DNA from 3 places in the Lentzea sp. DG1S-22 genome. Region 2 is predicted to be linked to each of the others. Evidence: riboswitches for the same ligand, from Rfam matches in the RefSeq annotation. Region 2 holds a riboswitch; each other region holds the start of a gene.

Region 1 (3,918 bases), 800 kb from region 2:
GCCTCACACCGCTCGGGCGCGAGACGGCGGAGCGGCTGTTGTCGTTGATCCACCTGCTGGAAGCGCGGATGCCCGAGGTGCTCGAGGCCCAGCAGGCCTACGACGCCCGCTGAGTCAGCACTCGATCACGTTCACGGCGAGGCCGCCGCGCGCGGTCTCCTTGTACTTCACCGACATGTCCTTGCCGGTGTCCCGCATGGTCTTGATGACCTTGTCGAGCGACACGAAGTGCGAACCGTCGCCGCGCAAAGCCATGCGCACGGCCGTGATGGCCTTGATGGACGCGACGGCGTTGCGTTCGATGCACGGGATCTGCACCAAGCCGCCGATCGGGTCGCAGGTGAGGCCGAGGTTGTGCTCCATCGCGATCTCGGCCGCGTTCTCGACCTGTTCGGGGGTGCCTCCGAGCACCTCGGCGAGGCCGCCGGCCGCCATCGAGCACGCGGAGCCGACCTCGCCCTGGCAGCCGACCTCGGCGCCGGAGATCGACGCGTTCTCCTTGAACAGCACGCCGATCGCGCCGGCGGTCAGCAGGAAGCGGACCACGCCGTCGTCCGAGGCTCCCGGCACGAACTTCGTGTAGTAGTGCAGGACCGCGGGGACGATGCCGGCCGCGCCGTTGGTCGGCGCGGTGACGACGCGGCCGCCCGCGGCGTTCTCCTCGTTGACCGCCAGCGCGAAGAGCGTGACCCAGTCCATGACGCGCAGGGGGTCGGTGACGAAGTGCTCGCCCTCCAGGCGTTTGCGCATCTCGGCGGCGCGGCGGCGGACCTTCAGGCCGCCGGGCAGGATGCCGTGCTCGGTGCAGCCGCGTTCGACGCACTCCTGCATGACGTGCCAGATGTGCAGCAGTCCCGACCGCACCTCTTCTTCCGTCCGCCACGACAGCTCGTTGGCCATCATGATCTCGCTGATCGACAGGCCTGTCTCGCGGCAGCGCGCGAGCAGCTGGTCGCCGGTGAGGAACGGGTGGGGCAGCGGCGTCGAGTCGGGCTTGATGCGGTCGGTGCCGGAGGCGTTCTCGTCGACGACGAACCCGCCGCCGATCGAGTAGTAGACGGCGTGCTCGACGGACTCGCCGCCGCTGAACGCCTCGAAGCTCATCCCGTTGGGGTGCAGCGGAAGTGACTTGCGGCGGTGCATGACGAGGTCGCGGTCGTGCACGAACTCGATCTCGTGCGTGCCGCCGAGCCGGAGCCGTCCGCCGCCGACGATCTCCTCGACGCGGTGGGCGGCGACGGTGGGGTCGACCTCCTCGGGGAGGTTGCCCTCGAGGCCCAGGAACACGGCCTTCGGGCTGCCGTGGCCGTGGCCGGTCGCGCCGAGCGAGCCGAACAGCTCGACGTGCACGCGGTCCACTTCGGACGCACGCGCACCGAGCTTCTCGACGAACATCGCCGCCGCGCGCATCGGGCCGACGGTGTGGGAGCTGGACGGTCCGATGCCGACGGAGAACAGGTCGAAAACGCTGATCGCCACTGATCAGTCCTTCGTGGTGGTGGAGCGGTCGGTCGGGCCCATGTCAGCCGGTCTGGGTGAGCTCGGCGTACTTGGCCGCCGTGAGCAGGTTCTCGGCCGACTCGACGCGGACCTTGAACAGCCAGCCGGCGCCGTACGGGTCGTTGTTCACGATCGCCGGGTCGTCGACGACGGCGCTGTTGACCTCGATCACCTCACCGGTGACGGGCGAGAACAGGTCGCTGACGGACTTGGTGGACTCGAGCTCGCCGCACACCTCGTTGGTGACGACCTTCGCACCGACCTCGGGCAGCTGCACGAAGACGATGTCGCCCAGGGCGTCCGCCGCGTACTCGGTGATCCCGCAGGTCAGCGGGTCCTGGGTACCCGGCGTCCAGTCGACCCACTCGTGCTCGGTGGTGTAGAGCAGGTTCTCGGGGAACTGCACGGCGCGACTCCTCTGGCTGTGACGGGTCAGGACACTTGCGCCCCCTCCGCCGTGCAGAGTTGCCTACCCCGAGTGGTCTTGCTGCCTGAGAGTGTGCGGGAGCTTGCCCCTTCGGCGCCCCGACCGACGTTCGTCGGGGTCTCTCCCACTCGGGTTCTGGCGCTGTCGCGCCGCGGCCGGTCTTCAGTTCTCAGGGGCGAACGCTATGTGCGGCCCCCGCCGGGTGTCAACGCGGACGGGTCGAGTCACACGCGAGCGCAAACCAGGTGGCTCTGTCCCAAGTGAACAACCGCACCCGTGCTCGATAGTGCGATTCGCACAGTGACATGACCTTCCCACTGCCCCACATTGTGAGATGTCGGCCACCGAACGGAGGAGTCATCGTGCGGATCGCAGTTCCCCGCGAGATCAAGAACCACGAGTACCGCGTCGCTCTCACCCCTGCCGGTGCGCACGAGCTGACGAGCCGCGGGCACGACGTGTTCGTCGAGCAGGGCGCCGGTCTGGGCTCCGCGATCACCGACGAGGAGTACCTCGCCGCGGGCGCCAAGGTCCTCGCGACCGCCGACGACGTCTGGGCCGAGGGCGACCTGGTCCTCAAGGTCAAGGAGCCGATCGCCGAGGAGTACCCCCGCCTGCGCGCCGGCCAGACCCTCTTCACGTACCTGCACCTCGCCGCCGACAAGCCGCTGACCGAGGCGCTGCTGGCGTCCGGCACCACGGCCATCGCCTACGAGACCGTGCAGCTGCCGAACCGCGCGCTGCCGCTGCTGGCCCCGATGTCCGAGGTCGCGGGCCGCCTTGCCCCGCAGGTCGGCGCGTTCTCGCTGATGAAGCCCTCCGGTGGCCGCGGCGTGCTGCCCGGTGGCGTCCCCGGTGTCGCCCCGGCCCGCGTGGTCGTGATCGGCGGCGGTGTGGCCGGTCTCAACGCCGCGACCATCGCCGTGGGCATGGGCGCGGACGTGCAGATCCTCGACACCAACGTCGACCGGCTGCGCCAAGTCGACGCCCAGTTCGCCGGCCGCCTGCGCACGCTCGCCTCGAACTCGTTCGCGATCGAGCAGGCCGTCCGCGAGGCCGACCTCGTCATCGGCGCCGTGCTCGTCCCCGGTGCCGCCGCGCCGAAGCTCGTCTCGAACGCGCTGGTCGCCGAGATGAAGCCGGGCTCGGTGCTCGTCGACATCGCGATCGACCAGGGCGGCTGCTTCGAGGACTCGCGCGCCACCACGCACGCCGAGCCGACCTACGAGGTCCACAACTCGGTGTTCTACTGCGTCGCGAACATGCCGGGCGCCGTCCCGCGCACCTCGACCTACGCGCTGACCAACGTGACGCTGCCCTACGCCGTCGCGCTGGCCGACAAGGGCTGGGAGAAGGCGCTGAAGGACGACCGTTCGCTCGCCCTGGGCCTCAACGCCCACGCCGGCAAGCTGACCAACGGCCCGGTGGCCGAGGCGACCGGCCTCGCGCACACGCCGCTGGAGTCCGTGATCTGAGAGCCACCCCGATGAATGAGGCCCCCGCACGCGTGAACCGCTGCGGGGGTTTCGCCTACCTGAGGGCTTCGACGCGGGCCTTGACGCCTTCGATCACGCAGTCCAGGCCGAACTCGAACTGCCGCTCCAGCGACCACAGCTCGCCCTCGTCGAGCATCGCGACGTACCGGGGGTGCTTGTCCCGGTACAGGTCGGCGATCTTGTCCATGTCCGGCGGTGGCGAGTCCATCCCGCCGCGAGCGATGAAGTTGACCTCGGCGATCGCGTACCCGTTGACGAAGCTGCCCACCGTGGCGATCGACTGGGCCGCCGCGACGGTCGACAGCCCGGCGCGCAACATCGGCCCGAACATGGCGTCCGCGTAGGCCACGGCGTTCGGGCCGATGGTGTTGAACTCCCCGATCCCGCGGATCCACCACGGGTGCTTGAGCGCGAGCTGACGCAGCTCGCGCATCATCGCGCGCACCGCGGTCTCCCAGTCGGTCTCGGGGTCGGGGAGGGTGAACTCGCCGTAGA
Region 2 (3,918 bases):
CAAGCTGTGGGATGCGAGGGAGTCCGTGTTCACCTCGTGCCCAGGACATCGGCGCTGCTGACGCCCCGCTTTAGCCGCCATTCGGGTGACATTGGGCGCCCCGCAGGCGTGCGCCCCTGGTCGATCGCCGCTGTGGTTGGGCGTGGTCGTTGTTCATCGCAAGGGTGAATGGTGGACCATGTCGGGTGACACGGGCGGTCCGCCGCCTGACCGGTGAGCGACATGGACGGAGAGGTACCTGTGAACCTCAAGAAGGTGCTAGTGCTGGCGGGCGTCGCGCTGGTGCTGTTCCTCCTGATCACCCGGCCCGAAGAGTCCGCTTCGGCGGTCCAGACGGCTCTCGGCTGGCTGCGGGAGGGCGCGGAGTCGATCATCACCTTCGTCAGGAGCCTCTTCGGCACGGCGACCCCCATCGCCTAGTGACGCACCGTGATCCTCGACCGTTCGCGTTGAGCCGGACGGGTGGAATGCGGCCAATCACGCACTGGTAACGGGTGTTCTGAGGATTCAGGGTCTGGCGATTGTCAGACCTACCGAATACCTTCCGCTGCAATGGCCGATCCCCGACCGACGAGGAGGCATGGATGGTCGAGGACTCCGGGGTCCACGAGCTCTTGAAGCAGTGGGCGGCTGAACGGTCTGATGACGCAGAGATGCAGGAGGTGAACCGGATCAAGAACGCGTGGCTCGCTGAGGCTCCCCCTCGGCGCCGGGCATCCCCGTGCAGCGGGGTGCCGCACGGAGCGGGCCGCGTGGCTTGGTCAAGGTCGACTCGGCGGATCCGGCCTACGTGGCCGCGATGCGCAAGCGGGCGCCGGAGGCACCCGAGGCGTTGCTCGCCGCCGCGGCGAGCTACTGGCAGCTGGTGGGCGACGTCGCCGAGGCCGAGCAGTGGTGGGACGCGGGCATCAGCCCGCTGGACCAGCGCGCGCTCGACTACCGCGCGGCCGGCCTCACGCCCGCCGACCTCGGGAGGCGCCTGGGACCGATGACGGTTCTCCAGCACCTTCGCCGTGGCTCCGCCGCGGCCTGGTGCGTCGCACGTCTGCAGAGGCAGCGCCGGGACGGCGTGGCATAAGAGGAACGGGCTGCCGGAGGCGGCAGCCCTGTACCCATCCCCACGGGTGGCCTCCTGTCAGGAGGCCTCACCCCAGTAGTGTGGAGGTCGTGCGCGGCCTCCTTACTCCCCAGCGTGTGCTGATCGCGCTCGCCTGTCTGGCGGCGCTGATCGTCTGCTGCGGGCTCGCGTACTGGCAGTGGCAGCGCTTCGAGTCCTCCAGCGGCACGTTCCAGAACCTCGGGTACGTGCTCCAGTGGCCGCTCTTCGGCCTCTTCCCCCTCTTCATGGTGTGGCGTTTCCGCCGCCTGGCACGCCAGCGCCGTGACGAGGCTCTCTCCGCACCGGAGCCGGTTGCGGCCGCCGCCGAGCCGGTGACTACCGTTGACGCCGTCAAACCCGCGCCCGTCGAGCACTTCGACGACGAAGAAGACGCGGAGCTCGCGGCCTACAACCGCATGCTCGCGAACCTCAACGCGCGGGACGGTCGTTGAGCGAAGGCGGGCAGATGAAGGGTGCGTTGACCCGGTTCAGGGTCATGGCTTACGTGGTCGGTGTCTTCCTGCTGCTCCTGGTCGTGGCGATGGTGCTCAAGTACGCCGCGGACATGGACGGCGCGATGAAGGTCGTCGGCCCGGTCCACGGCTTCCTCTACGCCATCTACCTGGTGCTTTCCGTAGACCTGGCGCTGAAGCTGCGCTGGTCGATCAAGGGCACGGCGCTCGTGCTGATCGCCGGCACGATCCCGTTCCTGTCGTTCTGGGCGGAGCGCAAGGTGGTCGAGAAGACGGCGCAGGGCGTGCCGCTGTGACGTTCGGCCTGCTAGCGTCTGGGGCAACCAACTGAACACGGCCGTCGATGTCGCGCGGGAGAGCTCCACCGCTGCCGGTTTCCGGCGTGGGGAGCGCCGAAGGAGCAACTCCTCCCCGGAATCTCTCAGGTCCCCGTACCGCGCGACGAAGGCAACTCTGGAAAGCAGGCTCGTCAGCAGCCTCGCCCACGGTGCAAGCCACTCCGGTGGTGAAGCTCTCAGGCTCATGACAGAGGGGGAGGCTCTCTCAGACGAGGAGTCTCTGATGGACCGTGTCATTCTTCTGTTGCCTCAGCCGGCCTGCTCCGGCTCTTCGGCGCACCCTCAAGGAGCGTTCTGATGTCCCGCCTCACGCCTCTGAACGCCGAGCACGAGCAGCTCGGCGCGATGTTCACCGACTTCGCGGGCTGGCGGATGCCGCTGCGCTACTCGTCCGAGCTCGCCGAGCACCACGCGGTGCGCACCTCGGCGGGCCTGTTCGACCTCACGCACATGGGTGAGATCGTCCTGACCGGACCGCAGGCGGGCGAGGCGCTCGACTACGCGCTCGTCGGCCACATCTCCGCGCTGGCCGTCGGCAAGGCGCGCTACACGATGATCACCCAGGCCGATGGCGGCGTGATCGACGACCTGATCGTGTACCGCTTGGGCGACGAGGAGTTCATGGTCGTCGCGAACGCCTCCAACGCCGCGGTCGTGGCCGACGCGCTGGTGGAGCGCGCCGCCGGGTTCGACACCGCCGTCGCGGACAGGTCGACCGACTACGCGCTGATCGCGGTCCAGGGCCCGAAGTCCGTCGAGATCCTCGCCGGCCTGACCGACACCGACCTCTCGACGGTGAAGTACTACGCCTCGTACCCGTCGACCGTCGCGGGCGTCCCGGCGCTGCTCGCGCGCACCGGCTACACCGGCGAGGAGGGCTTCGAGCTGTTCGTCGCCCCGGCCGACGCCTCGGCCGTGTGGGCCGCGCTGCTGGAGGCGGGCCAGCCGCACGAGCTCAAGCCGTGCGGACTCGGCTGCCGCGACACGCTGCGCCTCGAAGCCGGGATGCCGTTGTACGGCAACGAGCTCACCACGTCGCTGACGCCCTACAACGCGAACCTCGGCCGCGTCGTGAAGCTCGACAAGCCGGGTGACTTCGTGGGCCGCGACGCCCTCGCGAAGGTGGCGGAGTCCGGTGTGGACTCGGTCCTGGTCGGACTGAAGACCCCCGAGCGGCGCGCCCCGCGCCACGGCTACGCGGTGCTGAACGGCGACGAGGTCGTCGGCGAGGTCACCTCGGGCGCCCTGTCCCCGACCCTCGGCTACTCGGTCGCGATGGCCTACGTGACCCGTGCGAGCTCCGAGCCGGGCACCTCACTGCTGGTGGACGTCCGCGGCAAGAAGCAGCCGGTCGAGGTCGTCGCACTTCCGTTCTACAAGCGCGCCAAGTAGGGAGATCCTCCAGATGTCCGACCAGTTCAACGCCTCCCTCGCGGAGTACGACCCCGAGGTTGCCGAGGCCGTCGCGGCCGAGCTGGCGCGCCAGCAGGGCACCCTCGAGATGATCGCCTCGGAGAACTTCACCCCGGTCTCCGTGCTGCAGGCCCAGGGCTCCGTGCTCACCAACAAGTACGCCGAGGGCTACCCCGGCCGCCGCTACTACGGCGGCTGCGAGCACGTCGACGTCGTCGAGCGCCTCGCCATCGAGCGCATCAAGTCGCTCTTCGGCGCCGGCTTCGCGAACGTCCAGCCGCACTCGGGCGCCCAGGCCAACGCGGCCGCCATGTTCGCGCTCCTGCAGCCCGGCGACACGATCCTCGGCCTGGACCTCGCGCACGGCGGCCACCTGACGCACGGCATGCGCATCAACTTCTCCGGCAAGCTCTACAACGTCGTGCCGTACCACGTCTCCGACGAAGACGGCCGCGTCGACATGGCCGAGGTCGAGCGCCTCGCGACCGAGCACCGCCCGAAGCTGATCGTGGCCGGCTGGTCCGCCTACCCGCGCCAGCTGGACTTCGCCGAGTTCCGCCGCATCGCGGACTCGGTCGAGGCGTACCTGATGGTC
Region 3 (3,918 bases), 310 kb from region 2:
ACGTCTTGTGCAGGTTCAGGTGCGAGACGTCCGAGCCGAACTTGCCGTAGCGGGCCAGGCCGATCAGGGCGTTGAGGTTCGCGCCGTCGACGTACACCTGGCCGCCCGCGTCGTGGACCAAGCCGCAGACCTCGCGGACCGTGTCCTCGTACACGCCGTGGGTCGACGGGTAGGTGATCATGATCGCGGCCAGGTCGTCCGCGTGCTCCGCGACCGTCTGACGCAGGTGGCCCATGTCGATGTTGCCCTTGTCGTCGCACTTGACGACGACGACGCGCATGCCGGCCATGACGGCGGACGCGGCGTTCGTGCCGTGGGCGGACGACGGGATCAGGCAGACGTCGCGGTCGGCGTTGCCGTTCGCGCGGTGGTACGCGCGGATCGCCAGCAGACCGGCGAACTCACCCTGCGACCCGGCGTTCGGCTGCAGCGACACGGCGTCGTAGCCGGTGACCTCGGCGAGCCAGGCCTCCAGGTCCGACACGATCTTCAGCAGACCGGCGGCGTCCTCGGCCGGGGCGAACGGGTGCAGCGTCGAGAACTCCGGCCACGTGATGGACTCCATCTCCGCGGTGGCGTTGAGCTTCATCGTGCAGGAGCCGAGCGGGATCATGCTGCGGTCCAGGGCGACGTCCTTGTCGGACAACGCGCGCAGGTAGCGCAGCAGCGCCGTCTCGGAGCGGTGCGAGTGGAAGACCGGGTGGGTCAGGTAGTCCGACGTGCGGCGCAGGTCGGCCGGGATGCCGTCGGCGGTGTCGGCGTCGATCGCGTCCACATCGGACCCGGTGACGCCGAAGGCCTCCCACACCGCGACGACGTGCGCCCGCGTGGTCTTCTCGTCGCAGGCGATCGCGACGACGTCGGAGTCGACGAGGCGCAGGTTGATGCCGGCCTCGCGGGCCTTCGCCACGACGGCGGCGGCCTCACCGGGAACGCGGACCTCGACGGTGTCGAAGAACTCGCCGTGCACGACGTCCAGCCCGGCCTCGCACAGGCCCGTGGCGAGCACGGTGGCCAGGCGGTGCACGCGGGTCGCGATGGCGCGCAGGCCCTCGGGGCCGTGGTAGACGGCGTACATCGAGGCGATCACGGCCAGCAGCACCTGCGCGGTGCAGATGTTCGACGTGGCCTTCTCACGGCGGATGTGCTGCTCACGCGTCTGCAGCGCGAGGCGGTAGGCCAGCGAGCCGTCGGCGTCGACGGAGACACCGACGAGACGGCCGGGCAGCTGGCGCTCCAAACCGGACCGGACGGCCATGTAGCCGGCGTGCGGGCCGCCGAAGCCGATCGGCACGCCGAAGCGCTGCGTGGTGCCGACGACGACGTCCGCGCCGATCTCACCGGGCGCGCGCAGCAGCGTCAGGGCCAGCAGGTCGGCGGCGACGACGGCCTGCGCACCGGCGGCGTGGATCTCCTCGATGAGCGCCTTCTGGTCGCGCACCACACCGGACGCGCCGGGGTAGGACAGCAGGACGCCGAAGAAGTCGCCGCCCAGGCCGAGGCCCTCGATGCCCTGCGACAGGTCGGCGACGACGATCTCGATGTCGAGCGGCTCGGCGCGCGTCTCGATCACGGCCAGCGTCTGCGGCAGCGTGTCGGCGTCGACGACGAACTTGTTCGACTTGGAGCGGCCGGCGCGGCGCACGAGGGTCATCGCCTCGGCGGCGGCGGTCGACTCGTCCAGCATGGACGCGTTCGCGACGGGCAGGCCCGTCAGGTCGCCGACCATCGTCTGGAAGTTCAGCAGGGCCTCCAGGCGGCCCTGGGAGATCTCCGGCTGGTACGGCGTGTACGCGGTGTACCAGGCGGGCGACTCCAGGACGTTGCGCAGGATCACGCCCGGCGTCACGGTGTCGTAGTAGCCGAGGCCGATCATCTGCGTCATCGGCCGGTTCCGCGACGCGAGCTCCCGCAGCTCCGCGAGCGCCTCGGTCTCGGTGGCCGGGGCGGGCAGGTCCAGCACGAGGTCGCGCTCGTGGATGGACGACGGCACCGCGCGCTGCGCCAGCTCCTCCAGCGACCCGACACCGATGACGTCGAGGATGCGCGCGAGCTCGGCGGGACGCGGACCGACGTGGCGGTCGGCGAACGGGGTGCCGTGCTCGAGAGCGGCGAGCGGAATGCGGTCCTGCGTCATCAAACGCCTCCGGGGGCTGAGGGCACACGTGTCCTGGTGCCCTCCCCGCTCTGTCCGTACCCTTCAAGGGCGCCTGAGAGGTTCACCCGGTGCGGGACCGGGCTTTCACCGTCGGCGGGATTCCCTTGCGGGGATCCACTTTCCAGAGGCGTCTCGCTCGGCGGTCCTGGATGCCTGAGAGGTTCCCGGGGAGGGACTTGCTCCTTCGGCGCCGGGTTCGAAGCCCGGTCTCTCCCGCCTGAGTTCAGCGACTACCCGCGAAGAATACCCGCAGGCAGCCCGCCCAGTCGCTAGAGACGCGACCTACGTCTCAACGGCGAGACCGGTGAGCGCCGCCGCGACGGGGTCCGCGGGGTCGTCGCGCACCGCCGCGAGCAGGTGCGCGGTGCCCACGACCGCGTCCCCGCGCCGCGCGGCGACGAGCTTCGCCCGCTCCACGGCGCGTTCCACCGCGCCACCGCCGGAGGGCAACGCGGCCGGGTCCACTCCCGCCTCGCGCAACGCCGCCGCGCCACCCGACTCGAACTCCGGCCTCAGCCGCCGCCCGGAGACGGCCAGCTGGTGGTCGACCGTCAGCACCGCCTCCACGAGGTCGCGCGACGAGACGTCCCGCCTCCCGGCGACGGCCAGCCGTTCGGCCTCGTTGCGCACCACCGTCAGCACCGGTCCGCCGAGCCCCTGACCCCGTGCGACGAGCTTCGTCAGCCAGCCCACGTACCCGCCACCGGACTCCCCTTCCAGGGCTCCCGCCTTGCGCAGCAGCCAGACCGCGGGTGCTTCCTCGACCTCGGCGTAGCGCCGCGCGGCATCGGCCCGCACGGCGGCGGCCGTCACCCCGGGATCCACCCCGCGCACCAGGAACAGGTCGGCGGCCCGTCCGGACTCGAGCGACAGCAACGCCAGGGCGAGGTGGGTCGTGGTCAGAACACCGTCGCCGGCCTGGGCCACAGCCGCACGCAGACAATCCTCCAACGCGCGGCTCACGGGCAGAACGGCCTCGACGCGAGCGTGGTGGTGGGCGGCGCTCATCAGCGCCGTGACGTCCGGGTGGGACTCGCCGACGACACCACCGTCGTCGTCGGCCCAGTGCTCGGTCCCCCGCGCCATCGCCAGCGCCCCCAGCGACTTCGCGCCGAGCTTGCGGCCGGGACCGGTCGTGTCGATCAGGGAGATCAGCAGGTTCTCGGTGCCGACGAACCCGAACCCGTGGCGGGAGGCGCGCCGGACGGCCGCGGCCAGGACCTTGACCACCTGCGACGAAGGAGTGTGCGTCATGCCGGGAACGCTAGGGACGGACCCGTCCCCGGCGCGTCCGCCGACCGGCCACGGACAGGCGCCGGTCGGCCACGGTCACCGGGCCGGTCAGCCGGTGGCGCGCTCGCGGCGGCGGCGGGTCAGCTCGTCCTCGGTCATCGGCGCGATCTCGACGCCGTCCGCACGTTCGGCCGGGAACTCGTGGATCGTGCCGGAGATCTCGCGCATCGCACCGCTCACCGCGATGCCGAACACGCCCTGACCGCCCTGCAGCAGGTCCACGACCTCCTCCGGCGAGGTGCACTCGTAGACGGTCGTGCCGTCGGAGAAGAGCGTGATCCTCGCCAGGTCCTGCACGCCGCGCCGGCGCAGGTGGTCGACGGCGACGCGGATGTTCTGCAGCGAGACACCGGTGTCCAGGAGCCGTTTCACGACCTTCAGGACCAGGATGTCCTTGAACGAGTACAGCCGCTGGCTGCCCGAGCCGTGCGCCATCCGGACCGTCGGGGCGACGAGCCCGGTGCGGG

What was found. Region 2 has a riboswitch for glycine ahead of gcvT (glycine cleavage system aminomethyltransferase GcvT). Riboswitches for the same ligand answer to the same signal wherever they lie in the genome.
Region 1: linked by a shared signal. The riboswitch ahead of gcvH (glycine cleavage system protein GcvH) and the one ahead of gcvT (glycine cleavage system aminomethyltransferase GcvT) in region 2 are both predicted to bind glycine.
Region 3: linked by a shared signal. The riboswitch ahead of gcvP (aminomethyl-transferring glycine dehydrogenase) and the one ahead of gcvT (glycine cleavage system aminomethyltransferase GcvT) in region 2 are both predicted to bind glycine.

What each region holds. Positions count from the first base shown of each region.
Region 1 covers NZ_CP143276.1:6,998,049-7,001,966, reverse strand. The annotation lists gene V1227_RS33270 (winged helix-turn-helix transcriptional regulator) at 1-113, shown strand, start outside; gene V1227_RS33265 (L-serine ammonia-lyase) at 115-1,479, opposite strand; gene gcvH (glycine cleavage system protein GcvH) at 1,523-1,906, opposite strand; glycine riboswitch at 1,970-2,064, opposite strand; gene ald (alanine dehydrogenase) at 2,290-3,402, shown strand; gene V1227_RS33250 (TetR/AcrR family transcriptional regulator) at 3,458-3,918, opposite strand, start outside.
Region 2 covers NZ_CP143276.1:7,793,583-7,797,500, forward strand. The annotation lists gene V1227_RS37075 (hypothetical protein) at 223-420, shown strand; partial or broken gene V1227_RS37080 (helix-turn-helix transcriptional regulator) at 585-1,078, shown strand; gene V1227_RS37085 (hypothetical protein) at 1,168-1,551, shown strand; gene V1227_RS37090 (DUF3817 domain-containing protein) at 1,566-1,868, shown strand; glycine riboswitch at 1,914-2,019, shown strand; glycine riboswitch at 2,021-2,108, shown strand; gene gcvT (glycine cleavage system aminomethyltransferase GcvT) at 2,208-3,302, shown strand; gene glyA (serine hydroxymethyltransferase) at 3,316-3,918, shown strand, end outside.
Region 3 covers NZ_CP143276.1:8,106,298-8,110,215, reverse strand. The annotation lists gene gcvP (aminomethyl-transferring glycine dehydrogenase) at 1-2,137, opposite strand, end outside; glycine riboswitch at 2,186-2,285, opposite strand; glycine riboswitch at 2,289-2,384, opposite strand; gene V1227_RS38635 (Clp protease N-terminal domain-containing protein) at 2,441-3,412, opposite strand; gene V1227_RS38630 (MerR family transcriptional regulator) at 3,500-3,918, opposite strand, start outside.